3 regions of the Shewanella sp. GutCb genome follow, and region 1 is predicted to be linked to each of the others. Evidence: predicted binding sites of a transcription regulator. Region 1 holds the regulator's gene; each other region holds the start of a gene.
What was found. Region 1 encodes MetJ, which represses methionine synthesis genes. Its sites were predicted from a motif close to TAGACGTCTAGACGTCTA; they were not measured.

Region 1 (10,973 bases):
ATAGGCTCAACGCGACGAGCAAGTAACAGTAGTGGGTGACCTTTAGCGTTAAATGCTTGTGCCATTGCTGCGCCGATACCTGAAGATGCACCAGTAATTACGATAAGTTGTTTCATATAAACCTCAGTAAGATGTATTACGCCAGTCATGCAATTGAGTAGGCAGTTTCTACGTTAATCATGTCGAATTGGGAGTATTTTAACGAGATGCCGATTGTTGATATATAATGCATAGCGAACATCATTGTTTACATATAACTCCTAATTGAATGAGTGTAATGTAAGCTGGTTATTCCGTTTTAGGGTAGAAGCTATCAAATGTACAAAGACTTAAATTTAGCAGATGTGAGAGCATTTACCGTGATTGCCGAGCAGGGAAGCTTTACCTTGGCTGCAGATCAGTTGGCATGCTCTCGCTCGCACCTATCCAAGCAACTGACCCAACTAGAAAGTTATCTTGGAGTGACCTTGATAACGCGTACTACTCGGGCGCAAAGGCTAACCGATCAAGGTGAGTTCTTTTACGAGCGCTGTCAGCATGCGTTGGATGTGGTGGAGCAAGCGGTGGCTCAAACTGTTGATAATGCGCAGAACTTACAGGGCAACATCAACATTAACTGCGTTGGCGGTTATATCGGTGAGGAGGTTGTTACCCGCTTGGTTAATGACTTTATGAGTGCGCAACCTAATATCAGCATTAATTTGGACTTTAGCAGTCAGCGAGTTGATCTGGTGTTAGATCATTTTGACTTGGTCTTTCGTATGGGCGAGTTAGAGGACTCAGGTTTAGTCGCGCGTAAGTTGATGGATATTAATAACTGCACACTGGCTGCACCTGGTTATCTTGAGCAAAAAGGTAAGCCTTTACACCCTAAGGCACTGAACGAGCATAGCTGCATTATCGGCACGGTTAATCACTGGAGCTTTCAGCAAAAAGAGGATGTTAAGCAAAAAACCGACGTGGCAATTACGGGTAAGTTTCGTTGTAAAAATGGCAGGGTAATGAAAAGCAGTGCATTAGCGGGGCAAGGTATAGTGCGATTGCCTGAGATTTATTGTATTGATGAGTTGAGCAAAGGTGAATTGGTACACGTTTTTGACGATTGGATGATTCCCGCAACGCCTCTATACCTACTTTACAATAAAGACAAATTCCAGCCTGCCCGATTGCGCGAGTTCATTAGTTTTACCACTGCTCACTTCAATGATTATGTTTAAGCTTTATATCGGTCAGTGTTCTGGTTCTGATTGTAATAATGCTTCAACGCCAGTAACGCCAAAGTATTGCACTGAATGTTTGATAGCAATTTTTTTTGCTATGAGCTCACCGTCTTTATAGATCTTAACAACCTTCTTCCCGCCTCTATCATTGGTGCTGTATTCATACTCATCATTAAGGCGAAGTTCGTCGAACTGAGATTTCATGATTAGATGCATAGTCACTCCTGTTTTTAACAGCGTGTTGGCTAGGTTAAGTGCAACATTAACCTATTTATGTAGACTCACAGCGGTGCTCAAAAGTTTCCCCTATTGTTCAATATAGATGATTTTTGTTCAATTGCTGTGTTTATTATATTAAGCCCATTAGTTGATAGAATTAGTTAAGGCTTTGCTTTAACTAATATTGATGACCACTGTGGCAACCGTTTATCAACGAAGTGAGCTTGGAAAATGTCTGTAGGCTATTTATTGAGACTAACGATGGCATTGTTAACATTATTTTAGGGACTAGATTTAATGATCACAGTCATCAGTTTCAGTGCCTATTTGGTCGAGTCCTTCGACATTTAGGTGAGGGCACTGCGCTAATTAAATAAATCACTGGAATCGTTTGCTTAATGAGGAGATAAGTCAGTAAAAATCGCTCTTTACTGCAAGTGATTGAAGATATTTGAATACTTGGATGAAACTTTGGTAATAAAAATGTTGTTTTAAGGTTAACTTTTTATCCCATAGTTGTTTTTTTTGGCTTAGAATAACTCTAATAAGAAAAAACAATTTAAGACCTTTTTTCGATTTGGGCCGTATTGGTGTTAAAGCGTTAAGGACATAAAAAGGGCGGAATGGATGAAACTACGTAAATTAGCGCTATTGTGTGCATTAATCCCCAGCTTTTTTGCCTATTCAGGGCAAGAGTATTATGAGGCTCGTAGCGATGCGATGGGCGGCGCAGGTGTTGCATCATCTAATAATGAGGGGGCTGCATTCGTCAATCCTGCTCTTCTCGGTTTAAATGCGCACAAAGATAACTCAGCTGTATTACTGATGCCGGTATTGGGTGTTGATATGGCCGACAGCGACAACATGATTGATAAATTCGACTCTCTTATTAGCTCCTATGATGGTTTAGCCGCAGCCATAGATGCAGGTAATAGTGCCAATATTGATGTTTACAGAGATGATTTGATCCTCGATTTAGAATCACTAAAAGGCACATCAGCTTATGCCAGTGCTGGTCTTGGCTTTAGCGTGGCCATTCCGCATCAAAGAATGCCAATGGCCATTTTCTATAAAAGTTATGTTAGCGCCGTTGGTGTTGCCGACATTGCTCAATCTGATATTGATGCGCTGGCGAATTTAGATGCCAATAATCCGCCTGCAGTGACAGACTTAGCGTCAAGTGGTCAAGTTATTGGAGGCGCTGTTTCTGATTTAGGTATTGCGTTAAGTTTCCCGCTTTCTATCGTTAATATGCCGATCTCTGTCGGTATATCACCTAAGTTCCAACGCATTGACACTTATAACTATCGCGCTAGCGCGAACAACTTCTCTGCCAGCGACTTTGATGATGTTGAATATCGTAACGATGAAACCAGTTTCAATGTCGATGTCGGTGTGGCTATTGAACCTATCAACGGCTTAGTCTTTGGTTTATCAGGTCGAAATTTGATTAGCCAAGATGTCGATACCATTGAAGTTGAAGGGCAAAAGTTTACCTACCGTGTTGAGCCTTTAGTTACCGCGGGTGTTGCTTATGACTGGAGGCGATTAACGGTCACTACCGATGTTGATTTAATTGAGAATAAGAAGTTTAAAGAACTTGATGGCACCCAATATTGGCGCGTAGGAGGCGAAGTACGTGCATTTGACTGGATGTCATTGCGAGTGGGCTATCGTCACGACATGAAAGATTCAACGGCTAACATTTATTCTATTGGTTCTGGCTTTGCTTTTGGAGAATCATTTTTCCTAGACTTTACTGGGATGTTTGGCAGCGATGAAGCCATCGGTGGCGTATTGCAAACCTCATATCACTTCTAACACGCCATGATTTATCGATTTATAGCTGAGTTAACTGAGTTCGATAACCGATTTAATCGTTAAGATAAGTGCACTGAAACTACATAAAACCAGAGTGAAAGCTCTGGTTTTTTGTTTATCGACTCTGCCTACCAATCTGCCTGCAACGGCATAGCCCAATATGACTGAGGGCAATAGCATTAACGATGCCCACAAATGCTCAAGCTTTAGCAGCCCTGCAAACCCCAAAATGGTCAAAGCAATCATTGAGCTGAAAATAAAGAAAGCTGAAAGGGCTGCTCTAAACTGGCCGGCATCTTTACCTGCGAGTAATATTGCCAACGGCGGACCACCAATGGCGGCAATGTTGCCAAAGACGCCTGAGAGGATCCCAGCAATAAACAGACTTACACGGTTCACAGGGATACTAAACTTCATCAAACTAAAGCCAACGGCGAGCGCAACGATAAGAGCAATTGCCAGCCCTAAAATAGGTTGAGGGGCTATTACGATAAGCGTAGCGCCTAAGATACCGCCAGGAATACGTCCCAGTAGCGCATACTGCAGTCCGTTGAACTCAAGCTGACCACGCTCTCTAAAAAGCGTCAATACAGCGGTAGAGAATCCCATCATAATGACTGATGCTGGCACTAGGGAGGGTTCGATAATATATAACAGCGGACTTGCGATGACAGCTAAACCAAAGCCAATTAAACTCTGTGTTAATGCACCACAAAATATAATGATTGAGGCGAGAATGAGCGTGCTTGGCTCTAACATTTGGCTACCTAGAGGTTGTTAAATTTTCGAGCTTATTTTTTGTTCGAGTCTTTGTAATAAAGAATAATGATTTTATGACAAGGTTTGAGCGAAAGCTCATAACGCATTTTTGTCATAAAAAAATAGCAGCACAGAAACGAACCCGAAGGGCGCGGCTTCTGGTTTTTTACTCGAGCGAATGCAAACAAGGACCGCTTTGCGATCCTTGTTTGCAAATACTGAGCTGGTTTACTCTAGCTCTTCCCACTCAATGCCCATCTCATCCATCAAGCGTTTAACTTCCGCAGGCATGCTATCCGGCCTATCTTTTGATAGATCACCATCATTTGGCAACGGTTGTCCTGTGTAGGCGTGTAGAAACGCTTCACAGAGCAATTCGCTATTGGTGGCATGACGTAAGTTATTCACTTGGCGGCGTGTACGCTCATCGGTAAGCACCTTGAGTACTTTTAAAGGAATAGAGACAGTAATTTTTTTAACTTGCTCATTCTTTTTTCCGTGTTCAGCATATGGGCTGATATAATCGCCGTTCCACTCAGTCATTGACTCACCTGTAATTTTTAAATGCGGGGCAGATTTTAACCTCTTATGCAGCACAGTCAAATTATTGCCTCTATTTTATGACAAATGCAAATAGATTTCTAAATGCTTAGACGTCTAAACGGCTAAACTGGTTGACTAGGGTGAATTGCTTAGGTACATTTAGACGTCCAGACATCCCTAGTAAGAAAATATAGCAAGAGGAGTAGTACATGACCGAGCGTAAACTAGCCACTGTAGCTGTACGCCAAGGCATTGAGTCCGATACCCAACACGGTGCGGTTGTACCCCCGATCTATCTTTCTACCAATTATTCTTTTGATGGCCACAAAAATCCAAGAGATTTCGATTATAGCCGCTCAGGCAATCCCACTCGGTCAATCTTGGGTGACGCTATTGCTGAGCTCGAAAAAGGCTGTACTGGCGTTGTGACTTGCACTGGGATGGCTGCAATCACCTTAGCCACCAGTTTACTTGGGCCAGATGATTTGTTGGTGGTACCTCATGATTGTTATGGCGGTAGTTATCGTCTATTTACCAATCTTGCTAAGAAAGGCCAGTTTAAACTTGAAGTGGTTGATCAAACCGATGCAGCGGCATTGGCGACAGCCATTGCTAACAAACCTAAGATGGTGTGGCTAGAAACACCGTCAAATCCATTGTTACGGGTTGTTGATATCACGGCGATCAGTGCTGCCAGCCATGAAGTTGGCGCGCTTGTTGTGGTTGATAACACCTTTCTATCGCCCATCTTGCAACAGCCTCTGCTGTTGGGTGCGGATATTGTTATTCACTCGACCACAAAATATATCAATGGCCACAGTGATGTTGTCGGCGGTGCCGTGGTGGCGAAAGATGCTGAACTGGGCGAATTATTGCATTGGTGGTCAAATACCTTGGGGCTTACCGGCGGTGCATTTGATAGTTATCTAACATTGCGCGGAATTCGAACACTTGCAGTGAGAATTCGTGAACATCAGGCGAATGCGCAGCGGATCCTTGCTACTCTTACCCGTCATAGCGCGGTAGAGAAAGTGTATTACCCCGGCCTTAAAGATCACCCTGGTCATGAAATTGCTGCCAAGCAGCAAAAAGGCTTTGGTGCCATGCTCAGCTTTGAGCTAAAAGGCGGGGAGGAACAGTTAGTCGCTTTCTTAAAAAATCTTAATTATTTCTCTGTTGCAGAAAGCCTCGGAGGAGTAGAAAGTCTAGTGGCCGTGCCTGCAACCATGACGCATCGAGCGATGGATCCTGAGGCACGCGCACAAGCAGGGGTTAAAGACACCCTTATTCGTCTTTCAGTTGGTATTGAAGATGCTGACGATCTTGTTGCCGATATTGAAGCTGCACTCAATGCAGCTGTCGTTTGTTAATTAAAGGGGTTTAAGATGGCACGCTGTCACTTACATAAATTTGGTGGCTCCAGTTTAGCTGACGCAGACTGCTATCGTCGCGTTGCACATATTCTCCTGACTCATGGTAACAGTGACGATCTTGTCGTGGTTTCTGCGGCAGGAAAAAGCACTAACTTTCTGTATCGATTACTTGAGCTGAGCACGACTCAGCAGTTATGGCAGGAAGAGCTACAAATACTCATTAGTTTTCAACAAAAGCTGATCGAACAGTTATTGTCGAATGAGCAAGCTCGCTCGCTTAGAGAGCGACTATCAAACGATAAAGCGCAACTGATCAGCTTGTTGTCTATAGAATCTATCAACGATTACCAAAGTAGCCAAGTGGTGAGTTTTGGTGAGCGCTGGTCGTCCCGTTTACTGGCGGCGTTATTACGAGAGTCTGGTGTGGCTGCATCTGATGTTGATGCGCGTACCTTACTGATCGCAGATGAAGGCGCAGTGCCACAGATCCGCTTGCAAGACTCGCGTCAAAGAGTGCAAACACTCATTGCAGCTCATCCAAATGAACGACTCATTATCACTGGCTTTATTTGTGCCAATGACAAGGGCGATACCTTGTTATTAGGCCGTAATGGCTCTGACTTTAGTGCCACGCTAATTGCCAGTTTGGCGGATATTGAACGGGTAACTATTTGGACCGATGTTGAGGGTGTATTTAACGCCGATCCGAACAAGATTAATGATGCCAAGCTATTGAGCAGCCTATCGTTAGACGAGGCCAATCGTCTGGCGCATTTAGGTTCGCCAGTATTGCACAATCGTACCTTGCAACCCTTGTTTGATACTGAAGTGAGTCTTGCTGTTCGCTCAAGTTATGCATCACATACCGACTTTACGCTGATAGCGCCTAAAAGCTCGTCAGCCAGTGCGCCAGTGGTGACCAATCTAAACCGGGTGTCACTGTTTAACATTCAGTTGAATGGGGCTTTATCTGCATTGTTAAGTTTGCTAACTGATTCAGGGCTTTATCCGCTAGCGCATTGGTCGCTTGCGAAAAAGCGGGTTGAATTAACCGTTACCCTTGAGAATCAGAAGCAAGTTCAAGCGTTGCTCGATGCTAATAACGAAGCGCTCGGTATTACTGATGTTCAAATTAGAGATGATTTCGGTCTGGTTGCGTTAGTGAGTGCCGACGCGGACCTTTATCGTCGTGGTTTTGCTCGATTACTCAGCCGTAATGCTCGCCCGCTGTTTAATGACGGCATGAGCTTGGTGACATTAGTGCCGCAATCGCAGGTGAACTTATTGACTCAAAAAGTGCATCGTCGATGTGCAGGCCCGCGTAAACGTATTGGCGTATTGCTCTTGGGTGTCGGCAATATTGGTGAAGCTTGGATAGAGCTATTTAACGGCGCACGAGCGGCCTTAAATAAAGAGATTGAGGCCAGTGTTGAGCTTGTCGGGCTGGTTAGCTCCCGAAAAGCCTTGATTAGCGATACGGGAATAGCACTGGATTCTTGGAAAACAGTATTTGAGCAAGATGCAACACCTTGGCAGTACAGTCACTTGTTTGATGAGTTACAAGCACTTGAGTGTGATGAAGTTATTGCGCTTGATATCAGTGCCAGCGCCGATCTAACGCTGCAATACCCGGAGTTTTTTGCCCGCGGTATTCATGTTGTCAGTGCCAACAAACTTGCAGGATCTGGACCACTGCCTTTTTATCGCGAGCTAAAACTACAACTGGGTAATCGCCGCTTGTTTTGGCGTTATAACGCCAGCTGTGGTGCCGGACTTCCGATACAACATGCCATTAATGATCTGCATAACAGCGGTGACAGTATAGAAGCGGTCGGTGGCATATTTTCAGGTACCTTATGTTGGTTATTTGAAAACTATGATGCAGTTAAACCCTTCTCTGAGCTGGTGGTTGAAGCGCGAGGATTGGGGATCACAGAGCCCGATCCACGTGATGATTTATCGGGTCGTGATATGCAGCGTAAGTTGCTCATTTTGGCACGTGAAATTGGCTTAGAAATTGAGCTTGAAGATATTGAGCTTAAGTCATTGGTGCCTAAGCATCTTGCCGAGCTACCTTTAGCACAATTTTTGTCACGTATTGATGAGCTTGATGACGATATGCTACAGCAGTATTTAGCTGCAGTTGAGCAAGATAAAGTGCTTAGGTATGTCGCCGCGTTAGATAGAGTTGATGGTAAATTAAAGGCCGAAGTGAGTCTGCAATGGGTTGATAATAGTCATCCGTATGCCAACTTAACGCCGGGCGATAACGTGTTTGTTATTCGCAGCCAGTTCTACCAAGACAATCCACTGATTATTCGTGGGCCTGGAGCCGGAAGACAGGTGACTGCAGCAGCGGTGCAATCTGACTTAGCGCATATTTGCCGAGACTTACTGCAGGAATAATATTGTAAGGCTGATTGAAGCAGCTAAGCGATTAATTAAACAATGCATGTCAGTTACGCTGGCATGCATTTTTTGGTTTTAAGGCCTGCGTATTCGATTTCTATTGGTACATTCTGCTGCTGAATTAGCGGGCTATTTTATTGTCCGAAGAAAAAAACGCACTTGCCTGCTTTTTACACTTGACTTCAATCTCAGTTTCTCTAGTATATGGACATATAGACGTCCAAACGGCTATATTGAAAATGGCTAGACTAACGAGTTGAAGTAGAGGAAATAGAAATGGGCTTTCATCATGCACAACATGCGACATCATTGAACCAGAGCTTATCTGAGCTAAAAGATGATATAAACGTTTCTTTTGAATTCTTCCCGCCTTCGACTCCAGAGATGGAAAAGCTATTGTGGAACTCTATTCGTCGTCTTGAGCCACTTAATCCTAAATTTGTGTCTGTTACTTACGGTGCAAACTCGGGGGTTCGAGATCGTACTCATGGCGTGATTGAACGCATTCAAAAAGAGACTGATTTAGTTGCAGCTCCGCATCTAACATTGGTGGATGCGAGTGATGAAGAACTCAAAGAACTGGCTAAGCATTATTGGAATAGCGGTATTCGTGACATCGTCGCTCTACGTGGCGATTTGCCTGAAGGCAGTGCCAAACCAACACGTTTTGCTAATGATCTCGTTCGTCTGCTACGCTCGGTGGCAGACTTTGATATTTCTGTTGCGGCTTACCCAGAAGTGCATCCTGATGCAAGCAATGCTCAAGCAGATCTTATCCACCTTAAGAAGAAGATCGACGCAGGTGCTAACCGCGCGATTACACAGTTCTTTTTTGATGTTGAATCTTATTTACGTTTCCGTGATCGCTGCGCTGCAGCAGGCATCGATGCTGAAATTGTCCCAGGTATCCTACCAGTGACTAACTTCAACCAAACTAAGCGCTTTGCGGCCATGACTAATGTATCCATTCCAAGCTGGTTACACCGCCAATTTGAAGGCCTTGAAGATGATGCGACAACCCGTCAGATGGTCGGAGCCAACGTAGCGATTGATATGGTTAAAGTCTTATCTCGAGAAGGGGTTAAAGATTTCCATTTCTATACGCTGAACCGTGCAGAACTGACTTATGCGATATGCCACACTCTTGGTGTTCGCCCTGGTAAATAAACAAATCCTCTTTAGTCAGCGAGAATAAACCAATAGCCTACTTGTTAGGTTGTTGGTTTTTTTGTTTATTGAACCTATTTAGATTAAGGTTATTTAGATAAGAGGATATTTTAAGCTAGCATTATGTATTTCAAAGGAAAGGTAGATTATGGATAATCAAGCGAAGGATCTGGCCGTTTTTTGCGCACTATTCTATTTGGCTGGCTGTCAGGGAGTGCAGTTTCAAAGTAATGTCACGCCTGAATATGTCGGAGACACGCTTAAAGCCACAAAAGTTGTAGAGTACTCGGTAGAAGACATTTACAGTTTCGATTCACAAATGATTGGAGATGTGGCTTCATCTTATTGTCAAAAAGCGCCGAACTCCCCCAAACCTGGTTATTCCATGTTGTTGCGCGACTTAAAGTATAAAGTGCAGCAATTGGGAGGTAATGGAGTAGTCATAATGGAATGCACTAAGCAAGACCCTTTCGCGGAATGCAGCTACTTTCTAGAGTGTCGAGCATTAGCGTATAAAATTAACTTCTCATAGTCATTTTTCTTTTAAAAGTCGATATCTTTCTGATTTAACTGTTTAATGAGCAATTATTTTTCAGAAGCGCTATTGTTAAAACCATCAACTGATGGAGATATAAAAATGAAACGTGGATTGAAAACGTGTGCTTTATTGGTGCTAAGTGCATCCTCTTATGCGGCTATGCCGCCTTCGGCAGCGCTGTGTGGCAGTTGTCATGGCCCTCAAGGGCAAGGCATAGAGCCTCTTGGCCCAAGATTAGCAGGGCTATCTGCTGATTATATCGCCAAACAAATTAAGTTGTTTCAGACCGGTAAAAGACAGAATGCGACCATGCAGCCTATGTCAATGACCCTCCAAGGTGATGCTGTTTATGCTGTTGCTGACTATTTTTCATCATTCGACGTGCCTATCGTTACACCTCATCTACGGGGTGAGAAAGCGGTATATGAAAATCCAACTGAGCAGCTAGTCTATCAAGGCGATTGGCAACGAGTCATCCCAGCTTGTGTTACCTGTCATGGACCTTCAGGGCTTGGTGTGGGCGAATTTCCACGGCTTGCAGGTCAGCAAGCATCCTACATTAAGAACCAGTTGATAGCGTGGCAGAAAGATTCCCGCAGTGGCGATCAAGATGGTGTGATGGGGACCATTGCTGACAAACTTACCAGTGCCGAAATTGATGCATTATCGAAGTATTTCGCAGAATTAAAATAAGGGGTTAACCATGAAAGTATCTCATTTAAGTTGGCTCATTATTAGCCTTAGTCCTAGCTTGCTGGTACAAGCGCAAGAACTGCCGGATAAACAGACTGAGCTTATTGCTAAGGCCAAGCAAGTTGGTCAAGCTTATTTAGTCCCTAGAGATTTAAGCTCGATTCCCCAAGGTGAGTTTGGCGATAAAGTTCGCTTTGGCTATCAGTTATTTGTTAATTCACAGCAGATGCG
Region 2 (10,973 bases), on a different contig from region 1:
CCTCAACCTGAAACGATTAGCCACCCAAGTTTAGAACGTGACGACAAGGTTGTAGAAGTCATCAATAAACCCATCATAGTTGAAAGTAACCTTATTGGTGACTTTATTGGTTTAATCGATGCAGAGCTATTAGCGGCGCAAAAAGGCGCTGTTGGACGGTTCTTGTTTATTTTGGACACTGTGTATCAGACATCAAAAAGCCAGTTTGAACAAGTTCTGTTGATCCAAGGGCGTGACAGGTTGTACTTTGCAACGTCAAAGGACGCGTTATTAAAAGCCAGCAAGTCAGCTAATCCGAAAGAGATTGGCAACAGTGGCTTTTGGGTGACAACCAATAATAACACGGCTAAGAAACGCACTATTTTGTCTGAAGTGCTGACACAGTTTGGAACAGATGATGCGCAAGTTGTCGCTATCATCGATAAAGTATAATAGACATCTACGTTAACTAAAGGAGCTAGTTTTTGGCCATACATGAAAGAGCGGGACAGATTGCTGAACAAAAGGATTTGGTCAATATATCTAAACTGATAAGTTTGTATTATCGGTTAAGCCCTAGTGCCAAAGAGGTGACGCAACAGGTTACTTTTGGCACTTCAGGCCATCGTGGCAGTGCCATTAAGCGTAGTTTTAATGAAGCCCATCTATTAGCGATTTCTCAAGCAGTGGTTGATTACCGTATCGAGGCGGGGATCACGGGCAAGCTTATATTGGGTATTGATACGCATGCGCTATCACAACCTGCTGCCATTTCTGTTATTGAAGTTTTAGTCGCAAATAAAGTGACTGTCGCTATTCACGAAAATGACGGTTTCACGCCTACGCCGGTGGTATCGCACGCTATTGTTTGCGCCAATAGCCAGCAAGATAATAGTGTTGCTCATCTGGTCGATGGTCTTATCGTCACGCCTTCACATAATCCACCTCAAGACGGTGGAATAAAATACAATCCACCGCATGGTGGTCCAGCAGAAGGCGAGATCACCGATTGGATCCAAAATAGATCAAATCAGTATTTAGCGAATGACTTAGTTGGCGTTAAGCGGATTGATTATGCCCAAGCGTTGCTAACGGAGTATGTCAGTGCTGAAGACTTCATTACGCCGTATGTAAACGATCTTGCCAATGTCATCAATATGTCGGCGATTGCGGATGCTAAACTGCATTTAGGCATAGATCCTCTTGGCGGTTCAGGGATCCATTACTGGCAGCCAATAGCAGATAAATATGGCTTAGACATTACGATTGTAAACAACAAGGTCGATCCAAGCTTTAGTTTCATGCCATTGGATAAAGATGGCAAGATCAGAATGGACTGTTCATCTCCATTTGCGATGGCCGGTTTACTTCAACATAAAGACCAATATGATCTTTGTTTTGGTAATGATCCCGACTTTGATCGACACGGCATTGTATGTCCTGGCAGCGGTTTGATGAACCCGAATCATTTTCTTGCAGTGGCAATTGATTACCTTGTGACTCATCGTCCTAATTGGACTGACAAGATGGTGATTGGTAAAACATTAGTCTCAAGCGCTATGATTGATAAAGTCTGTGCCATGCATGATAAACAGATGTCTGAAGTTCCCGTCGGCTTTAAATGGTTTGTTGAAGGTCTTGCCAACAGTTCGTTTGCCTTTGGTGGGGAAGAAAGCGCTGGAGCTGCATTTTTACGACTAGATGGCAGCACTTGGTGTACCGACAAAGATGGCTTTATCTTGTGTTTATTGGCGGCTGAGATATTAGCTGTTACGGGCAAAACACCGCAGCAACGTTATCTCGAATTAGAACGCGAGTTTGGCCAGAGCTTTTACCAACGCATTGATAGCCCCATTAGCTTGGATAACAAAGCTAGATTCGCCAAAATTACTGTCGCTTCAATCTCAGCGACAACGCTAGCTAACGATACTATTACCCAAAAGCTGACACATGCTCCAGGTAATGGGGCCTCGATAGGGGGCATTAAAGTGGTCACCGACAATGGCTGGTTTGCGGCTCGTCCATCGGGTACTGAAGCATTATTTAAGCTTTACGGTGAGAGTTTTGTCAGCCAAGAGCATTTACAACAATTGCTTAAAGATGCTGCCATTATTGTTGAGCAAGCATTAGCGAGCTAAATGTATACGGGTAATAATAAAGAGGGCGCTGTTATGGCGTCTTTTTTATATCTGCGGCTTCAATACTCTGGTTTCTGCGACTGAGGTTATAGAAGAAGCATTAGTGTTAAACTTGCCACTTCCCTTTTAATTCCTAATGAATGACCGATACCCAATGTTATGGGTATAACTTGCATCTAGAAGCTAATGTGACAACTGGGTAGGTCGTTCTTAGCTAAGTAATCTTGATGGTAAGTTTCAGCTTCATGGAACTGTTGCGTAGGGACAATTTCAGTCACTATTTGTTTATCTCCCCACTTGCTACTTTTTATCAGTGCAAGCTTTGCCTTTTCTGCTTGGCTTCTTTGCTGGGTATTATGGAAAAATACGCAGCTTCTATACTGGTTGCCTTTGTCTTCGCCCTGTTGATTTAGCGTGGTCGGATTATGATTTTGCCAAAATATATCTAACAATGTTTCATAACCCACTTTGCTAGGGTCAAACTCAATCTGGACAACTTCAGCATGACCGGTATTACCTGCTTTAACGTCACTATAAGAGGAATACAGGTCATTGCCACCCATGTAGCCACACGTACAGTCGGTTACGCCGTCAACTTGCTTGAAAAAATACTCAACGCCCCAAAAACAACCCGCACCGAATGTAGCATAAGCCATGATGACTCCTTAATATTGTATTGGCCGTTTGGATGGCTAGATGTCCTCATTGTGTTTTATCTTTTCAACCAATGCAAGCATAATTTTATCCAGCTGATTACTTGTTGCACTAAGCCTGTAAATTCGTTGCCTTATTAGTCTCTGATTCATGCTAATATTCCATGCAATATCAGCAAAGGGGATAGGTTTGGTAAGGCATACGAGCTATCACTGAGCGAACTGACAAGTATTAAATAAGGAGTTGTTTGTGTTTCACGAATTGAAGCAGTCCAAGGATTTTCTCGCGTTAACCTTAGCGCATCCACAATATCTTCCAGAGAGTTTTGAATTTGACTTAGGTGAGCACACTCACGTACAAGTTTGGGATACTGGCGTTATTGTGTTTGAACCGATACAAACTAAACACAGTAAGGATATTGTGTTGTCCTGTGCAGTTCACGGCAATGAAACGGCGCCCATTGAGCTTTGTAATGGACTCATTACGCAAATTCTGGCTGAAGAAATAAAGCTGAAACAGCGGGTGATGTTTTTAATCGGTAATCCTGCAGCAATCCACAATGGCACACGCTTTATCGATGAAAATCTAAACCGTCTGTTTAATGGGGCGCATTCACGTGGCGATGGCCTTTGTAATCCAGAGCGGGTCAGAGCGCACAAACTAGAACAATATGTTGATAGATTCTACGCCTCTCAATCAGGTCAAAGACAACGTATTCATTACGATCTACATACAGCTATTCGTGGGTCAAAACACGAAAAGTTTGCCATCTATCCCTACCGTCCTGGCCGTAAGTACAGTCGAGAACAGATTATGTTCCTCGAGTCTTGCGGTATTAACACCATTTTATTCCATCATGAACCGACTACAACCTTCAGTTACTTTTCGTCTGAGAACTATCGAGCCGATGCCTTTACCATTGAATTAGGCAAAGTATTCCCGATGGGGCAAAATGACATGACTCGATTTATCGCCATGAAGGAGATGTTGACACTATTGATGACGGGACGAGATTTACAACTGCCAGCATTCGATCTTAAGCGGTTAAACCTTTATCAAGTGTGTCGTTCTGTTAATAAACACTTTGACGATTTTGAATTTAACTTCACTAACGATGTTGAAAACTTTACAGCATTTCCAAGAGGTTACACCTTAGCCAAAGAAGGTGGTCAGGCGGTTAAAATAGAACATGAGTTTGAATCGATTGTTTTTCCGAATGCAAAAGTGCCGGTCGGCCAACGGACCGTATTGATGTTAAAGACGGCAGATGATAGTAATTTGGACTAAATTCATACTGAATAACTGTGCATGTAAACCAATATATACATGCACAGAGGCGCTTAGTTGTCTTTTGAGTGATGGGAAGTATTGAGAGTTAGTTTACGTTAACGTAATGTTCTTCCCGCGTATTAGAATAGATAGATGCTTCTTTCGTCATTTGGAAGCATCATAAATAACAAGAGCACATTATGAGCAACGCAACAACAAATGCTGAGACAGTCCATCGCGTAAGTTTTTTAGATAAAAACTCCATCGCGATCCCCATCCTTAAAGTATTACAAGCCGATGGCACAGCCTATGAAGGCGCGGTATTACCCGTTATAGACGAAGCCTTGGCTAAAAAAGTCCACGATACATGTGTGTTCACCCGAGTATTAGACGAGCGTATGCTGGGAGCACAGCGTCAAGGGCGTATCAGTTTTTACATGACTTGCACCGGTGAAGAGGCTTCTATCATCGGTAGTACCGCTGCACTCGATGACGGCGATGTTATTTTAGCCCAGTACCGTGAACATGCTGCTTTACGCTACCGTGGATTTACCACTGAACAATTTATGAACCAAATGTTCAGCAACGAGAAAGATTTAGGTAAAGGCCGTCAGATGCCAATCCATTATGGTAGCCAAGCATTAAACTACCAGACCATATCATCGCCACTGGCGACCCAAATTCCACAAGCTACAGGCGTTGCTTATAGCTTGAAAATGCAAAAGAAGCGTAACATTGCTATTTGTTACTTCGGAGAAGGCGCTGCATCAGAAGGTGACTTTCATGCTGGCCTCAACATGGCCGCAGTGCTTAGTTCGCCAGTGATCTTCTTCTGCCGTAATAATGGTTATGCTATTTCGACGCCAACGGAAGAACAGTTTGCAGGTAATGGTATTGCCAGCCGAGGACCTGGGTATGGCATGCATACTATCCGTGTCGATGGTAATGACATGTTGGCAGTATTAGCCGCGACGCAGCAAGCTCGCGCTTACGCACTAGACAATAATGCTCCAGTGTTAATAGAAGCGATGACATATCGTCTCGGTGCTCACTCGTCATCAGATGACCCATCAGGTTATCGCTCAAAAGATGAAGAAGCCAAATGGCAGCAACATGATCCAGTGAAACGATTTAAGTTATGGATGATTAACAAAGGCTGGCTCAACGAAAAACAAGATGCCGATCTTTATGTTAAATATCGTGAAGAAGTGCTAGCTGAACTTAAAGTTGCAGAGAAGATCCCGTTACCGCATTTGGATGACCTTATCCAAGATGTGTATGACAAGCCAACGCCAATATTAGAAAAACAATTGGCCGAGTTAAAGACACATATCAAGAAGTATCCAGAAGCCTATCCAAAAAGCGCAGGGAGAATATAAGCTGTGGCAGAGATGAATATGTTGCAAGCCATTAACGAAGCCCTGAGCTCGGAAATGGAAGCTGATCAAAAAATGATGGTATTTGGTGAAGACGTTGGTCATTTTGGCGGCGTTTTTCGAGCGACTTCGGGCCTGCAAGAAAAATTTGGCCGTGACCGCTGTTTTAATACACCGCTAACAGAGCAAGGTATCGCTGGCTTTGCCAATGGACTCGCCTCTAATGGCATGACGGCCGTAGCTGAAATCCAATTCGCCGATTATATCTTTCCAGCGATAGATCAGATCGTCAACGAAAGCGCTAAATTCCGTTACCGCAGTGGTAATGAGTTTGACGTGGGCGGTCTAACGTTTAGAACGCCTTATGGCGGCGGTATTGCGGGGGGTCACTATCACTCACAGTCACCCGAAGCCTATTTTACTCAAACACCGGGTCTTAAAGTGGTTATCCCGCGTAATCCAGAACAAGCTAAAGGCTTGTTGATTGCGTCAATCCGAGACAAAAATCCGGTCATCTTCTTTGAGCCAAAACGTCTTTACCGTGCATCAGTAGGCGAAGTGAGAGATGGTGACTTTGTTATTGAGTTGGGTAAAGCTGAAGTGATCCGCCAAGGGACTGACATTACATTGTTAGGCTGGGGCGCTCAGATGGAAATTCTTGAAAATGCTGCCGACATGGCAGCAAAGAAAGGCATTTCATGTGAAGTTATCGATCTGCGGACCTTATCTCCTTGGGATGTCGATACTGTTGCTGCATCAGTAAAGAAAACTGGCAGATTACTGATCAACCACGAAGCGCCATTAACGGGTGGTTTTGCCGGTGAAATAGCAGCAACGATACAAGAAGAGTGCTTCTTATACCTAGAATCACCGATTACGCGTGTTTGTGGTTTGGATACACCTTATCCATTAATCCATGAAAAAGAATATATGCCTGATGCATTGAAAACATTTGAAGCCATTAAAGCGTCAGTCAAATTTTAGGAGCCCGCCATGATTAAAGAGTTTATCCTGCCGGATATCGGTGAAGGCGTTGTTGAATGCGAGCTAGTTGAATGGTTAGTGCAAGAGGGCGATGTTGTCACTGAAGATCAGCCAATAGCCGATGTGATGACGGACAAAGCATTAGTGCAAATTCCCGCACCGTACGCTGGCACTATTGCTAAATTGTATTATGCCAAAGGCGAAATTGCCAAAGTACATGCGCCTTTATATGCTGTTGATATTGCAGAGGAAGGCGGATCTCAAGCTGCGCCACTTGCAGCGACCAACATTGAAGCTGTCAGCAATACAGAGAGTCAAAGTGACATCGGTACAGCGAATGTGACTATTGAAGAATTTTTGCTGCCAGATATTGGTGAAGGTATTGTTGAGTGTGAACTGGTTGAATGGCTGGTTAGTGAAGGCGATATCGTGGTTGAAGATCAACCCATTGCTGATGTAATGACAGACAAAGCCTTGGTTCAAATTCCGGCGATGAAAAACGGTAAAATAACAAAGTTACATTACCGAAAAGGGCAACTGGCTCGGGTACATGCCCCGTTATTTGCTATTGAAGTTGCCTCTGAAACGCCAACGGTAGCAACAGCTGTCAATACCGCAGTAGAGCAAGCAACTAACACTGTAGTGGCCGAAAGTGTCGAACCTGCCCCACAAGGTAAAGCATTAGCTAGCCCAGCGGTACGCCGTATGGCTCGCACATTAGACATTGATATCTCCAAAGTGAAGGGCACGGGTAAAAATGGCCGTGTGTTTAAGGAAGATATTGAGCGCCATCAATCTCCTATAGTGTCGCCAAGCAACCAAGTAAACACGGTGACAACGTCGACTACTGCCAGCCCTAATGTAAGTCAAAGTGTGGCTGCTGGTGATCGCATCGAACCTATTAAAGGTGTTCGTGCGGTGATGGCGAGAATGATGACAGAATCCGTGTCGACCATTCCTCACTTTACCTATTGTGAAGAATTCGACCTCACCGCATTAGTTGCACTGCGCGAAAGCATGAAGAAGAAATATTCCACTGATGAGCTTAAGCTCACCATGATGCCTTTCTTCATGAAGTCGATGTCTTTAGCACTGGCGCAGTTCCCTGATATGAACAGCCGCGTCAATGCCGATTGCACCGAGCAAACATTGTTATCGAGCCATAACATAGGGATGGCGGTTGATTCTAAAGTGGGTTTGCTGGTTCCAAATGTTAAAGATGTGCAAGATAAGACTATTTTGGAAATTGCTGCTGACATCACCCGTTTAACGACGGCTTCACGCAGTGGTCGAGTGTCTCCCGCCGATCTTAAAGGTGGCAGTATCACTATCTCAAATATTGGTGCATTGGGCGGGACTGTTGCAACGCCTATCATCAATAAACCTGAAGTGGCGATTGTGGCACTGGGTAAATTACAAGTATTACCAAGATTCAATGCTGCGGGCGAAGTCGAGGCGCGTAAGATAATGCAGGTGAGCTGGTCTGGTGATCACAGAGTCATCGACGGTGGTACGATTGCACGTTTTTGTAACCTGTGGAAACTCTATCTTGAGCAACCACAAGAGATGTTACTCGCAATGCAGTAAACATTTCGTTGATAGCTCAATAGATAAAAAGGTGCTTAATAAAGCACCTTTTTTTATTCCCTTTACGGTAAAGAGTTTTAAATGGGTAAAAAATTCCGTATAATTCCGCGAATCAGTTACTGTCCTTTGGTTGTAGTATGAGCGCGTTCACCCCCAGTATCAAAAGTATTGAGTATCCATTCCCCGCGAAGCCTGTACCTTTATCTGACATAGAAAAGGAACAATCTAAAGAGCGCATTAAACAGCTACTTAAAGAGCGTAACGCCGTTCTTGTTGCTCACTATTATACTGACCCAGAAATTCAAGCATTGGCCGAAGAAACCGGCGGATGTGTTTCAGACTCACTAGAGATGGCACGATTTGGTCGTGATCACCCGGCAAAAACACTGATTGTTGCTGGGGTAAAGTTTATGGGGGAAACCTCTAAAATCCTTAGTCCCGAAAAAACGGTACTAATGCCTACGTTGGAAGCTACATGTTCACTTGATATCGGTTGTCCGATTGAAACATTCAGTGAATTTTGCGATGCACACCCAGACCATACCGTCGTTGTTTATGCCAATACATCTGCAGCGGTCAAAGCGCGTGCTGATTGGGTTGTCACTTCAAGCATTGCATTAGAAATTGTCGAACATTTAGACAGTCAAGATAAGAAAATCATTTGGGGACCGGATCGTCATCTAGGCAGTTACATTGCTAAAGAGACTGGAGCCGAGATGCTGATGTGGCAAGGCGAGTGCATTGTTCACGATGAGTTTAAAGCAAACGCGTTAATAGAATTAAAGAAACTACATCCAAATGCTGCAGTATTGGTTCACCCTGAATCGCCTGCTAGTGTGGTTGAACTTGCTGATGTCGTAGGCTCAACAAGCCAACTGATTAAAGCAGCTCATACAATGGATAACGATATGTTTATTGTTGCCACTGACAGAGGTATTTTTTATAAGATGCAGCAAGCTGCACCGAATAAAATATTAGTGGAAGCCCCTACCGGTGGTAATGGAGGTACGTGTAAAAGTTGTGCCCATTGTCCTTGGATGGCAATGAATGGTTTAAAGGCCATTGAAAACGCACTTGAGAGTGCAGGGCTGCAGCATGAGATTTTCGTTGATGAGACTTTGAGACTCGATGCACTAAAACCTCTCAATAGAATGTTAGATTTTGCTAAAACCTTGAATATGACAGTGAAAGGTAATGCTTAATAAAACGTTGATAACCATCTCATAAATGCTCGAATAATTGATTTGGATCACGTTTTTATCCGCAATGCCGAAAAAGTCTGCAATCGCAGGCTTTTTTTATAACATTTTGTGTAAACGACTGTTTACCTTGAACTAGTTTCGTTTATCCTAAGCCATAAATTGATTTAATTATTAATAAGGCTTACGAATGAAATGGAATTGGATCGGCAACCTTACATTAAAACAAAAATTTGTGATTGTTATCGCGCCTTCTTTACTCGCCTCTATCCTATTTGGCGGGCTGTATGCGAATGATCAGTACAAGTTAACCAAAGAACTCGACCAAGTACTTATTTTGAGTCAACTTGCTGTTGCTAATAGTAGCTTGGTCCACGAAATACAAAAAGAGCGCGGCATGAGCGCCGGCTTCATTGGCTCTAACGGCTCGGCGTTTCAAAGTAAGTTACCGCTACAGCAAAGAGATACCGATAAGCTTATTCACACTTTCCAGTCATTTCTGAGTGATCATCCATTGCCTTCGGCTTTTACAACCGAGATCCGCAATACTAAAAATTTAATCAGTGAGATCCCAGAGATTCGAAAAAAGGTAAAAGGTCTATCGATTAATGTTGCGGATGAGGTGGCATTCTATACTGCTTTAAATAAAGAGCTACTGAGCATCGTGGACTTAACAGCGAAGAAAGGTGCTAACCAACAAATTGCCATTAAGGCCGCTGCATTTGCTGCATATTTGCAAATGAAAGAGCGGGCAGGCATTGAACGCGCGGTACTGAGTTCAACCTTTGGTAATGACACTTTTAAAGCCGGTGCTTATCGTCGTTTCGTGACACTTGTATCGGAGCAGGGCGCGTATCAAGAAAGATTCTTGGCGTTAACTGACCCGCAAACATATTCTGCTTTTCAGCAGTTAAAGAACAATCAAGCCTTTAAAGAGGTTGAAGCGTATCGAGCTATTGGTTTTGTGCAAAATGCTGCAAAATTAGAACAACAGCTGCCGGAGCTCTGGTTTCAAACTGCAACTAACCGGATTGAGCTGTTAAGCCAATTTGAGCACCAGTTATCAAATGAATTAATCACCGTCACTGAAGCAAGGTTAGCCATTGCGACTAAATACCTTTATGTAACATTAGCGATATTGTTATTGGCAGCAAGTATGGTGTTGCTGGTTTCTATTTCTGTCATGCGTTTTATCCATGAAAGTGTTTCTAACCTGCAGCGTTCAGTGACGCTGGCGCGAGAAGATTTCGATCTCAGTGTCAGAATTGTTCAGAACAGCGATGATGAATTTGGCCAATTAGCCAAGGCATTTAACGGCATGATGACAGATTTTGAAAATGTCATTGCTCACGTTACCACTAATTCAACAGTTTTATTTCAAGCAGTAGAAAAATTGGAACAACACTCTACACAGCTAAAAAGCGATGTTGAGCTGGGCCACCGTGAAGTGGAGCAGGTCGCGTCAGCCATGACCGAAATGAGTGCTACCGTCGCAGAGATAGCCATTAATGCTGAAAATGCCTCTGAAGCATCAGCGGAAGCTAACATTGAGGCGCAAGACGGTAATGAAGAGGTCGGGCGTTCAAGCGCTGCTATTACTTTACTTGCCAGCGACATTAATGAGTCTGCAGCAGCGTTGCAAGCACTTGAACTTGATATACAAGGCATTGTAGCTGTGTCTGATGTTATAAGCGGTATTGCAGAGCAAACTAACTTGCTGGCACTCAATGCCGCTATCGAAGCCGCAAGAGCTGGGGAAATGGGCCGTGGTTTTGCTGTTGTAGCTG
Region 3 (10,973 bases), 130 kb from region 1:
TGCAATACCGACCCCTCTGTACAGTCATTAAGTTAGCTGCTTGGCTGTTTCGAGAATACTAACTCTAATTTTAAATAGCTACATAGCCAAAAATGATGAAAACTTCCATACATTTTCAACTCACAAAACCTTGCTATGGATGCAGTGTATACAGCAACATTTTTGCTGCAAGCAAATTACGTCGATTTAGCACATAAAAGTTATATTTTTACCCTGCTAAGGCATAGAAACATTGATTACAACAATAAAGCTAACAAAGGTACTCGCGCACGAACTGAATACGTACAAAATAGATACGTAAACCACTTATTTACATAGATATATTAACAATAGCGATATACTACAATAGTGATTCATAAGAGGTGAGCAATCCTTTCTATGACCTAGTTGTGATCAAAGCACTACTAAAAAGAAAGTTTTAAACTACTTTTTTTACACGTTAATGAGCCGTTAGTGCATTAAGCTGCCATTTGTATCGATTTATAGTTAAAGACGAGTGATATCATTGCTATCGGTAGCCTAATTAAGCAATAAAAAAGCCACCTTTTCAATTAAAGGTGGCTTATCAGTTGCTCTAATACCAGCAGGCTAACCCGTGGTTAGTTTGCCATTAGTGCTTACGGCGACGTAAGCCAAATAGCGATAGCATTAATAGGCTTAGATAACCCAATGAACCACCATCGTCTTTCTTTGGTGGGACAACAGGTACAACAGGCTCTACTGGCGCTGGATAGCTCAGGGCAATAATCACAGGATCATGGTCTGAAGAGCGGAAGGCATTATCAGAAATTTCGATATCGCCTTGGTTATACGCAGAATACTGGAACAAGATAGATTCAACCGAGTTGATATGCCAATCTTGAATGTCTACCAGTCTCGCCGCAGCACTTGCATTAGCTAATGCATGATCTAAGTTACCCAATTCGCCACTGTAGCTGTATGAGTAGGTACTAGCACCATGAGCCTGAGTATTAAGGTTAATTAAGCCGTAACCTTTGTCAATCTTACTACCCGTTTGCTCATAAACTTTACCTTCAAGCGTCGTCCATGAAGCAGAAACTATCTCACGTTCGGCAGTTGCAGCATCATAATCTGTCAAGACAGCGATAGGATCTTCCATGCCATAAGCATTCATATCACCGAGAACCAAGATATCACCCTCAATATCTTTGAGTGATTCACCGATAACCTTGGCTGCAGAAACACGGAACTCGTTACAGTGTCCCTGTAGATCTGCTGGATCATTCTTCTCTGCAAATTCAGCCCAATCTTCTAAGCAGCTTGAGCCTTTAGATTTCAAGTGGTTAACTACAACTGTTAACTTCTCATCATTGATCTGGAAAGTCTGAGCTAAGCTGTGACGTTGATACTTGTTATAACTAGGGCTAGTTTCAGCATCATTACCTTCACCGCGGCTCATCACTCCAGCAGGAGCATGTTGCTCTGGAGTCTCGATAACAAACGCATCACCGGCAGGCTTAACCTTACTTGGGCGATACAGCAGTCCGACAGTAATTGCGTCGCTACCAATGAACTTACCTTTGTACTTATCAGCTTCGTTTGCTTCGATAAACTTATAAGCATCGATAGCAGGTAACTCAGCGTTCAAGGCATTGACCAGATACTGAATCGAGCTAGTTTCACCGAAACCATTATTCTCAATTTCCATCAAACCAACTACATCAGCGTTCATCTCTTTTAGCGCACTAACAATCTTTGTGCGCTGCTTTAGATAATCTTCTAATGTATGTGCACCACGACCACAACTCTTTTTAGCTTTATCGGCATCGGCTTGATCTTTACAAGTGGCATTCAATGTACCACCAACATCACTGTCACTGGTGAACAGATTCAGAACGTTGAAGCTGGCAACGCGGATATCGCCCATAGTGGCAATATCAGGTGTTGACGATCTGTCGTTATCGCTGCGTAAAATGTCACTTGTAGCAATCTGGTTGGTTGCTACAAGATGATACTTCCCATAGCCATAACCGATCATGCCTTCTAGGTTTGTGATGGTATCTCCAATACGGATATATCCAGTCTCTGCGTTGAAATCGGCAAGATAGGGAACGGTACCATTTGGTGCTTTGATGCTAGGAATAATTTGCAGTTGGTTGGCTTTATTTTTCGATTGAATAGCGGCTGCAGCATCTGAACCCGGCGCTTCAACTTGAGTCGCCTTCATCAATGGCGCTTTATGCGACAAGACAAGACCCAGAGGATCGCCACTGCGACCATACATACTGGTGACCTTCATATCTGTAGCCAGATCGAGCTTAACTTTCATTCCCTCTAAACGCTCAAGGGTATTAGAAAGTCTTTCGCCTTCTACAATATAAAGCGGCTCAGCCGCAGGAACTTCGGCATTTCCATCAGTAGCAAAATTATCTCCGACATCGGTGATACGTGTCAGACCATAACTTTCTTCAATCTTACCCTGAACACAAACTTTAACACCCGGTTGAATCGCTTCATCTGCAGATCCATTGGTGTTCACAAATATGCCGTCAGAAGTGAATAGAGACCCATCGCCATCTATTTCCTGCAGATAGAAACCTTTTTGGCTATCTGCTCGAGCGGTCACAACACCGATAACGGTGTAATCGGCATCAGTCTTGTACTTACCATCTGCAATTAATGGACTCTTGAAGCCGGTACCTTGAACATCATAGATTGGCGTGAATGTAGCACCTGTACAGCTGAATGCTGGCACTTCAGGTTCAGGACCAGGACCCGCTCCACCAACGAAGTCGCCGCTGCGAGCTCCGAGTCCAGCTAAATAGTTTGTTCCTTTATCAATCCACTCACTTTCAACCCAGACGGCTTGAGGTGCTGTAACAGCATCACTACGTTGAAGGGTGACATCTTTAGCGAAATTATCAGAAGAAAGAATGCCGACCCTATCGATTACAGTCGTGCCATTCATTAAATCAACAGCGTCATTCCCATTAAAGGTCATCTTGGTACTGGTAAGCTGATCAATGCCCGCATCTAAAGGAATGTCTGTAAGGTTATGAACCACTACTTTGGTTCCATTAGCAGCTAATGTACCACTTAAGGTAGCCATTAACGAAGCTGCGGCGGCACCATTACCATGTCTAATCAAAGTGTAGCCAGATAAATCTACCGCCGTATCTCCAGCGTTATAAAGCTCAATCGCTTTCTTGTTACCACCACTGCCTTCTACATATTCACTAATAATTACATCTGCGCTCGCCATCATAGGCAGAGCAGCAGCTATTGACAGTGCTAATACTGACAATTTTTTAACATTATCCATTTATTCAACCCCATTTTTATAATATTGCCGCTAATTTTTATTAACGTGCACGGGGATTCTTACAGAGAAAAGTGACAAAAAGAAGACGCCTACGTCACATTAATGCCGTTAACTGACTGTAATAAAAGGAAAAAATAGACACCTAAACGAACAGTACTAACATAAGTAACAAAAGACCTACTTAAATCAGTGGCTTAACAAGAAACAGTAGGAAGTAAAACGTAGGTTTAAAAATATTAAAATTTTCACTAAATAATTTTAATATTTTAGTCATAAACTCCACTTAGCCAGTAAATTTCATATAAAAACACTAATCTGCCTGAGTTTAGCCAGCCACAGTCACAAAAAAACGACCCGTAGGTCGTTAATTTTTACTGAATTGGTATTAGCCTACTGCATGTAACTTTAATTGATTCTGATAAGGCTCAGCCCAACGTAATAACTCAACACGGTTACGTGCATGGGTTTTTCTAAAAATGGATGAAATATGTGCCTTAACAGTGTGCTCACTGATACACAATCCTGTAGCAATTTCTTTATTGCGAGCTCCGCTGGAAACCTGTTGAATAATGGTTTTTTCTCGGCGGGTTAATTGTTGGAATGATTCAGAACCTTCGGTTGATAATGCTCGTGGGGTATCGATTTGACTCACTAATTGACGGAACACACGGCTGATCAAAATTCTGTCATACCATAGTTCATCTGCTAGGACTTTTCGTAAGCCCGTGAGCTGTAAATCCATTCGTTGATCTGCAAACAGTAAACCTCTAATGCCCAATAACAGCGCAGACTCTTCATCTAAAGAATCCTTGCTCACATTATAAAGTGCCACAGGCACATGCTTAACCAGCAATGAAGCAACCAAAGGGATGCCATTACAGTCAATCGCAGCACCTTGTTGAGAGATAAGGTAGAAACTACTGCTATCAGCGCTAGGTTCAAGTTGCTCAATATCTGAAATCACTCGCGTCTTCAATCCAATTGATTCTGCAAGCATAGCCAGGTGGCAAGGTGCAGCCACCTGATGAAGAAACACCACTTCATCAATATTATTCATCACTTCTCTCCCTGAGATATTTCACTTAGTCCATTTAATGCTTTGTAATAATTACCTTTAACCAAAAGAACTAATACAAAGCAGACTAAGTCAGTCTACATAGAGTTGACCTAGTAATAAAGTATGCCGGATGAAAATCATTTAACAGAAACAGTGTAAAGACTAAAGTGGACATACAATTCAGGGAAATTAACGGATCCTTAAACCTGTGGTTTCATCTTAATCGCGATCAATTTGTTATGGTACTGACTCAACAATATTATCGCAGCAATCGCCCCTACTAATGCCATTGCCATGTCAGATTGCGTATCCCAAACATAGCCTTGTGTACCGAGAAATGCTTCAGCATCTTCGCCGGTAAGCGCAGCGACCCACCATTCAATAAGCTCGTAAAGTGCTGAGAATGCCAACGTAAAACAAATAGCCAAAAAGTTACACCAAGCGCCAAGCTTAACGACACCTAAGCGGATAAACACTTCTCTAGCTAAAATAACGGGAATAAATCCTTGCGCAAGATGACCGACTTTATCGTAGTTATTACGGGTCGTCCCCGTCCATTGTGCAATCCAGTCAAACAAAGGAACTTCGGCATAGGTGTAGTGGCCACCGACCATTAAAATCACACAGTGAATAAGGATCAAAACATAAGCCAAGCTCGTTAGGGGAAAGCTATTACGAGTAAAAGCAAGGATTGGCAGTGCAAGTAATGCCGGTAAAACTTCTAACAACCAAGTGAACTGATCTTTCGGCTCAATTGCAGACCACAGCAGAACCAAAAAAAAGATAACTAGCCATGCAATGCTTTTATTCAAAATATCTCTCCCATATACGATATTGTTCTTAATTTAGAATAAACACTTTAGCCATCCAGCCCTCTACACCGAGTTAAAAAAGTGCTACTTTGTTTATAGCTTGACAGTTTATACCTAAACCACGCTAGCGGTTGAATTTAGTCGTCTCTGCGATGAGCTTAGATATACATAATACAAATAAACCAAAAGGGTACATAAATCATGGCGAAACACTCGCTGGACAAGGATAAGATAAAAATCCTGCTGTTGGAAGGCGTCCACCAATCTGCGGTAGATGTATTCGAACGAGCGGGTTACACCAATGTTGAATACCACAAAGCAGCACTGAGCGAAGAGGATCTACTCTCTTCGATTCAAGATGCGCATTTTGTGGGTCTTCGTTCCCGTACCCAACTGACTGAAGCGGTATTAAGTCACGCTGATAAACTGGTCGGTATTGGTTGTTTCTGTATCGGTACCAACCAAGTGAGCTTAGCTGCTGCTGAAAAACTGGGGGTCCCCGTCTTCAATGCACCCTTCTCTAATACTCGAAGTGTAGCTGAGTTAGTGCTGGGCGAGATCATCATGTTGCTGCGTGGGATCCCTCAGCGCAACGCTATGGCTCATCGAGGCGGCTGGCTAAAAAGTGCTGCAGGCAGTTATGAAGCACGCGGAAAAACACTCGGTGTTATTGGTTATGGCCATATCGGTACCCAGCTAGGTATTCTTGCTGAAACCTTGGGCATGCGGGTTATCTTTTATGACATTGAAGACAAGCTACCTTTAGGCAACGCGCAACAGGTACATTCAATGGAACAGCTACTGTCGCTTGCCGATGTGGTCAGTTTACATGTACCAGAAACACCGCATACCAAAGAGATGATTGCTCACGCTGAACTGGCTTGTATGCGCAAAGGCAGTATCTTAATTAACGCTTCACGCGGCACCGTTGTCGATATTGATGCGTTAGCCGCCGCGCTCAAAGAAGAACACCTGTCAGGTGCAGCAATTGATGTATTCCCTGTCGAGCCAAAATCGAATAACGATGAGTTTGTCAGCCCATTACGTGGGCTTGATAACGTGATATTGACTCCTCATGTGGGTGGTAGCACGGCTGAAGCACAAGAAAACATCGGTATAGAAGTGGCTGGGAAACTGGTTAAATACTCTGATAATGGCTCGACCATGACCGCAGTTAACTTCCCTGAAGTTTCATTAGCGCCACACTCAGGTACCTCGAGATTGCTACATATTCACCGTAACAGACCCGGGATCCTTATCCAGATTAACTTGGCATTTGCAGAGAAAGGCATCAACATTGCCGCTCAGTATCTACAAACAACAGCTGAAATAGGATACGTGGTGATGGAGGTTGATTCAGATAAAGCTGATGAGGCACTCACCGAAATGCAAGCGATTGAAGGCACAATTAGAACTCGACTACTTCACTAAGTCAGTCCTATTTAGCTGAAATCAGTTTCAGCGGATCTTCTAAGGCCGTACAATTCGATATTGTACGGCCTTATAGTTTTAATAAACTTGCGGTATGCAACTTTTCGCAGCCTATGATTAGCGTTACAATCATCACTCTTCTCGTTTAACTCTTGGATTTGCTCATGACCCTGTCAACTTCTCAGCCTAACTGGCCTTTAAACGGACAACAGCCTTCCCTTATTGTGTCCCAGTTATCTCATTTAGGTTTAATGTCGGTAACGGGAGAACAAGGCCGCAGCTTTATACATGGTCAAGTCACTGCCGACATCAGCTCACTTGAAGACAATCAATGGCGCTGGGGCGCACATTGCGATCCTAAAGGGAAAATGCTTGCCACCTTTAGAACCTTTGCGAAAGACGGTACCCTATTTATGATGATGCCAAAACAGACTTTGGCATTAGATCTATCTCAATTGCAAAAGTATGCCGTATTTAGCAAGGCTGACCTCACTGATGTGAGCGATGACTGGCTACTTTTAGGCGTTGCTGGTGAGCAAGCATCAACTTGGTTAACCGAGCAATTTGGGGCATTAAACGACGAGCTGACGCTTATCGACAATGGCATGATCATCCAAGATGCTGGCCGTTTTATTATTGCAATCGAGCAATCGAGTGTAGAGCGTTTCAATACACTGACTGAAGCAGTGACTTTTGATGCGACGGCATGGCAAGAGCTAGAAATATTAGCCGGTTACCCGAATATTGGCGCTGTGCATAATGCTAAATTTGTGCCGCAAATGTGTAACCTGCAAGCGATTAATGGCATTAGCTTCAACAAAGGCTGCTACATGGGCCAAGAAACTATCGCTCGAATGAAATACCGCGGTGGCAACAAACGCGCACTCTATATTGTCTCAGGTACGGTATCAGCTGAATTAACCGCTGACAGCCAATTAGAGATAGCCTTAGAAGAGGATGCTGGATTTCGACGCGCTGGTACCATTATTGAAAGTGTTCAACGAGATCAGCAGGTATTGTTTACTGCAGTGTTAGCCAATGACACACCGATGGGCGCCACACTGAGAATCGCCGGTGATGATACATCACAACTTAGTGTCATTGCCCTGCCATACTCTTTGGAAGAGAGTGACTAACGAGTACTGTAATAAAAAAGGCGCCTAAGGCGCCTTTTTTATGGACGGTATAAAGTCGTTACGTTTCATGATGCTCATCGCGAATTTGCGTGACCTCTGCCAAAATGTGTTTAAAATGCTCGACCAGCTCAGGGTCAAAATGTTTGCCTGACTCACTCTCGATAAGTGCCATTGTATCGGCAACGGTCCAAGCTTTTTTGTAGGGTCGAATCGAGGTTAATGCATCAAACACATCGGCAATTGCCACTATGCGACCTTCAATGGGAATGTCCGTCCCTGCCACGCCATTTGGGTAGCCACTGCCATCCCACTTTTCATGGTGACTCAAGGCGATACGTTTGGCCATTTTAAGCAATGGGTCTTTATGTTCGCCAATAATTTTGGCGCCTATTTCTGCATGACACTGCATCTCTTTCCATTCATGTTTATCTAATTTCGCCGGCTTTTTTAATATTGAATCAGGCGTGCCTATTTTACCAATATCATGCATTGGAGCGGCATTGTAAATGAGATCACAGTACTTGTCTGGCAACCCAGACTGTACCGCCAACAAGCGAGCATAATGGCTCATCCTAATAACATGTAGCCCGGTTTCATTGTCTTTATATTCAGCAGCTCGCCCAAGACGTCTAATAATCTCAAACCGTGTCTCTTCTAGCTCTTTTGTCCGTGCTTTTACTTCCTGCTCAAGCAGCCGTTTTTGATCATAAAGCGCAAGATGGGTTTTTACCCGCGCTTGTACCACAGGAGCACTCACTGGCTTAGTGATGTAATCAACTGCGCCCAGCGCAAACCCTTGGGTCTCATCTGCGGTTTCAGCCAATGCGGTAACAAAAATAACCGGTATATGGCAAGTCAGCGGGTCAGTCTTTAAACGCTCACACACCTCGTATCCATTCATCCCAGGCATCATCACATCAAGTAAAATAAGATCAGGGGCATTTTTTTGCGCTAAAGCGAGTGCTTTAGGGCCATCAATAGCCACTTTAATCTTGTAGTCATTACTCAAGATCCCCACCAAGATATCGATATTACCGGGGGTGTCATCCACAACTAAAATGGTGGCTTTGTCCATTAAACCTACTCTCCTTATTAGACCCAAACGATGAATCAAGTATAGTCAGCTTTAAAACCACGCGCGTTTCAAAGCGCTGTATTTGGTTACCAAAAAGCTGAATTTAACTCTCTACAAGTCAAATAACGACTTAATCAGCTCGGCGGCATCATCAAATTGGTAGCGATGGATCATCGCTCGCGCTGGGCTGATTTTATGCCACATATCTGCGGTCACCTGACCTTTTATTTCGTCCATTTTGTCAACGGCATCAGAGTCAGCATCTTCCAACATGCTCAGTAATACTGCTGCCGTGGCTGCCAGTTCAACATCGGATAAAGTCTGACTTGGTGTGCTCTGCTCAATTAACGCATCATGATTGGGGAGCTGCGACATCCACTGAGATATGGCATCACAAATAACGGCGATCAGCTTTTCGAGTTCGACTAATTCAGCAGCAACATCCGCTTCACTTGAAGCAATTAACTTGGTTTCAATGACTCTAGCCACTTCAACTAACTTAGGGGCACATAAGTTACCCGACACCCCTTTTAAGGTGTGTGCATAGCGAATGGCATCCTCAGTTTTACCTTGGCTTATTGCTAATTCAATCTGTTCAGCGGTATGCATCTGCCCGCTATAGAAACGCTCGAATATGCGTCTATAAAGACGAATGGAGTTTTGGACTAACTGCAAACCTTTATCCACATCAAGTTCTGCATGTTGCGGCCAAAAAAGCACTTGATCGTCTACTTCGGTCTTATCAAAATCGCTGGCCAATACCTCCTGCTGACCATCACCTAGATACTCCAACAAGGTTGTATAGAGCAGCGACACCTCTATCGGCTTGGCAATATGAGCATTCATTCCTACTCGTAAACACATCTCTTTATCGCCCGCCATTGCGTTGGCCGTCATCGCCACCACTGGCAATTCTGCAAGTTCAGGGATTTTACGTAATGCCTGCGTGGCCTGATACCCATCCATTACTGGCATTTGGCAATCCATTAAGACCAGATCAAATGACTGCGTCGCTAGCTTTTCTAACGCGATTTGGCCATTATCTGCAATCGATAAGATAATCCCTACCTGCTCGAGAAATTCAGTCGCGACCTCCTGGTTCATATCATTATCTTCAACGAGTAAAATACGCTTGCCTTTGAGCTGTGCCAGTAGCACTTGGCTAATGTCAGTGCCCTTACGTCGTACTGGCATGGCGCCATTTTTACCCAGCGATGACATGATCCCATCAAGTAAGCGCGAGGCACTGATAGGTTTAGTAATGTAACCAGCGATACCACTGTCATTAATATTATCTGTAAATTCTGTATTTGCGTGGGCTGATACGATAAGTATTTTAGGTGGGGTATCGCTGCCATCGATGATGGCAGCCGATGTTTCTAAGCCGTTCATCTCTGGCATTAACCAATCAATAAGGGCGACTGGATATTGCGTAGTCTTGCATCGTTCTATGGCTTGAGCACCACTCTTTACGGTATCCACTTCAAAGCCCATACTTTCAAGCGTGGTACGTAAAATATCACGGGCAGTGGCATTATCGTCTGCCACTAAAATACGTATTCCTTCTAACTCTTGGCCCACTTTTAACAGTTTATTGTCAGCCACTTTAAACTTAACAGTGAAGAAAAAGGTACTGCCATTACCGAACTGACTTTCGACACCTATTTCGCCACCCATCAGCTCCACCAGCTGTTTACAGATAGCCAGACCAAGACCGGTACCACCGTATTTACGCGTCGTCGATGCATCTGCCTGACTAAAGGATTTAAACAACTTATTGCGCTGCTCTTCCGTGAGACCGATACCATTATCTCGTACGCTAAACCGCAGTGTAATCGAGTCGTCAATCTGCTCTAGTTGGCTAATAGAAAGCAGTACTTCACCTTGTTCGGTAAATTTAACCGCATTATTCATTAAATTAATCAGCACTTGCGACAGCCGCAGTGGATCACCTTCGAGCTGCCTTGGAATATTGGGCGCAACAGCAAACAAGAGTTCCAACTGCTTATCCGCGGCTTTAACCGAAAACATGTCACTTAAATCTTCGAGCATGGTATCTAGCTGGAATGGCACCGATTCTATATCAAGCTTACCCGCCTCAATTTTTGAGAAATCTAAGATGTCATTAATGATCCCCAGCAACGACTTTGAGGCTCGATCAATTTTCTGTACATAATTT

Region 2: the regulator MetJ is predicted to act here: its motif matches at 2,795-2,812, upstream of msrA (peptide-methionine (S)-S-oxide reductase MsrA).
Region 3: the regulator MetJ is predicted to act here: its motif matches at 5,201-5,218, upstream of serA (phosphoglycerate dehydrogenase).

The regions. Positions count from the first base shown of each region.
Region 1 covers NZ_PJBL01000027.1:758-11,730, forward strand. The annotation lists gene CXF86_RS16415 (SDR family oxidoreductase) at 1-116, opposite strand, end outside; gene CXF86_RS16420 (LysR family transcriptional regulator) at 318-1,217, shown strand; gene CXF86_RS16425 (hypothetical protein) at 1,230-1,436, opposite strand; gene CXF86_RS16430 (conjugal transfer protein TraF) at 2,067-3,260, shown strand; gene CXF86_RS16435 (sulfite exporter TauE/SafE family protein) at 3,291-4,019, opposite strand; gene metJ (met regulon transcriptional regulator MetJ) at 4,248-4,562, opposite strand; gene metB (cystathionine gamma-synthase) at 4,772-5,932, shown strand; gene CXF86_RS16450 (bifunctional aspartate kinase/homoserine dehydrogenase II) at 5,948-8,341, shown strand; gene metF (methylenetetrahydrofolate reductase) at 8,621-9,511, shown strand; gene CXF86_RS16460 (hypothetical protein) at 9,660-10,043, shown strand; gene CXF86_RS16465 (c-type cytochrome) at 10,149-10,742, shown strand; gene CXF86_RS16470 (c-type cytochrome) at 10,753-10,973, shown strand, end outside.
Region 2 covers NZ_PJBL01000026.1:44,877-55,849, reverse strand. The annotation lists gene seqA (replication initiation negative regulator SeqA) at 1-432, shown strand, start outside; gene pgm (phosphoglucomutase (alpha-D-glucose-1,6-bisphosphate-dependent)) at 465-2,117, shown strand; gene msrA (peptide-methionine (S)-S-oxide reductase MsrA) at 2,294-2,773, opposite strand; gene astE (succinylglutamate desuccinylase) at 3,021-4,058, shown strand; gene CXF86_RS15635 (thiamine pyrophosphate-dependent dehydrogenase E1 component subunit alpha) at 4,241-5,419, shown strand; gene CXF86_RS15630 (alpha-ketoacid dehydrogenase subunit beta) at 5,423-6,400, shown strand; gene CXF86_RS15625 (dihydrolipoyllysine-residue acetyltransferase) at 6,410-7,987, shown strand; gene nadA (quinolinate synthase NadA) at 8,125-9,189, shown strand; gene CXF86_RS15615 (methyl-accepting chemotaxis protein) at 9,377-10,973, shown strand, end outside.
Region 3 covers NZ_PJBL01000027.1:126,155-137,127, reverse strand. The annotation lists gene exeM (extracellular exonuclease ExeM) at 611-3,283, opposite strand; gene CXF86_RS16950 (helix-turn-helix transcriptional regulator) at 3,669-4,340, opposite strand; gene CXF86_RS16945 (DUF2238 domain-containing protein) at 4,541-5,152, opposite strand; gene serA (phosphoglycerate dehydrogenase) at 5,354-6,583, shown strand; gene ygfZ (tRNA-modifying protein YgfZ) at 6,748-7,719, shown strand; gene CXF86_RS16930 (response regulator) at 7,778-8,794, opposite strand; gene CXF86_RS16925 (PAS domain S-box protein) at 8,906-10,973, opposite strand, start outside.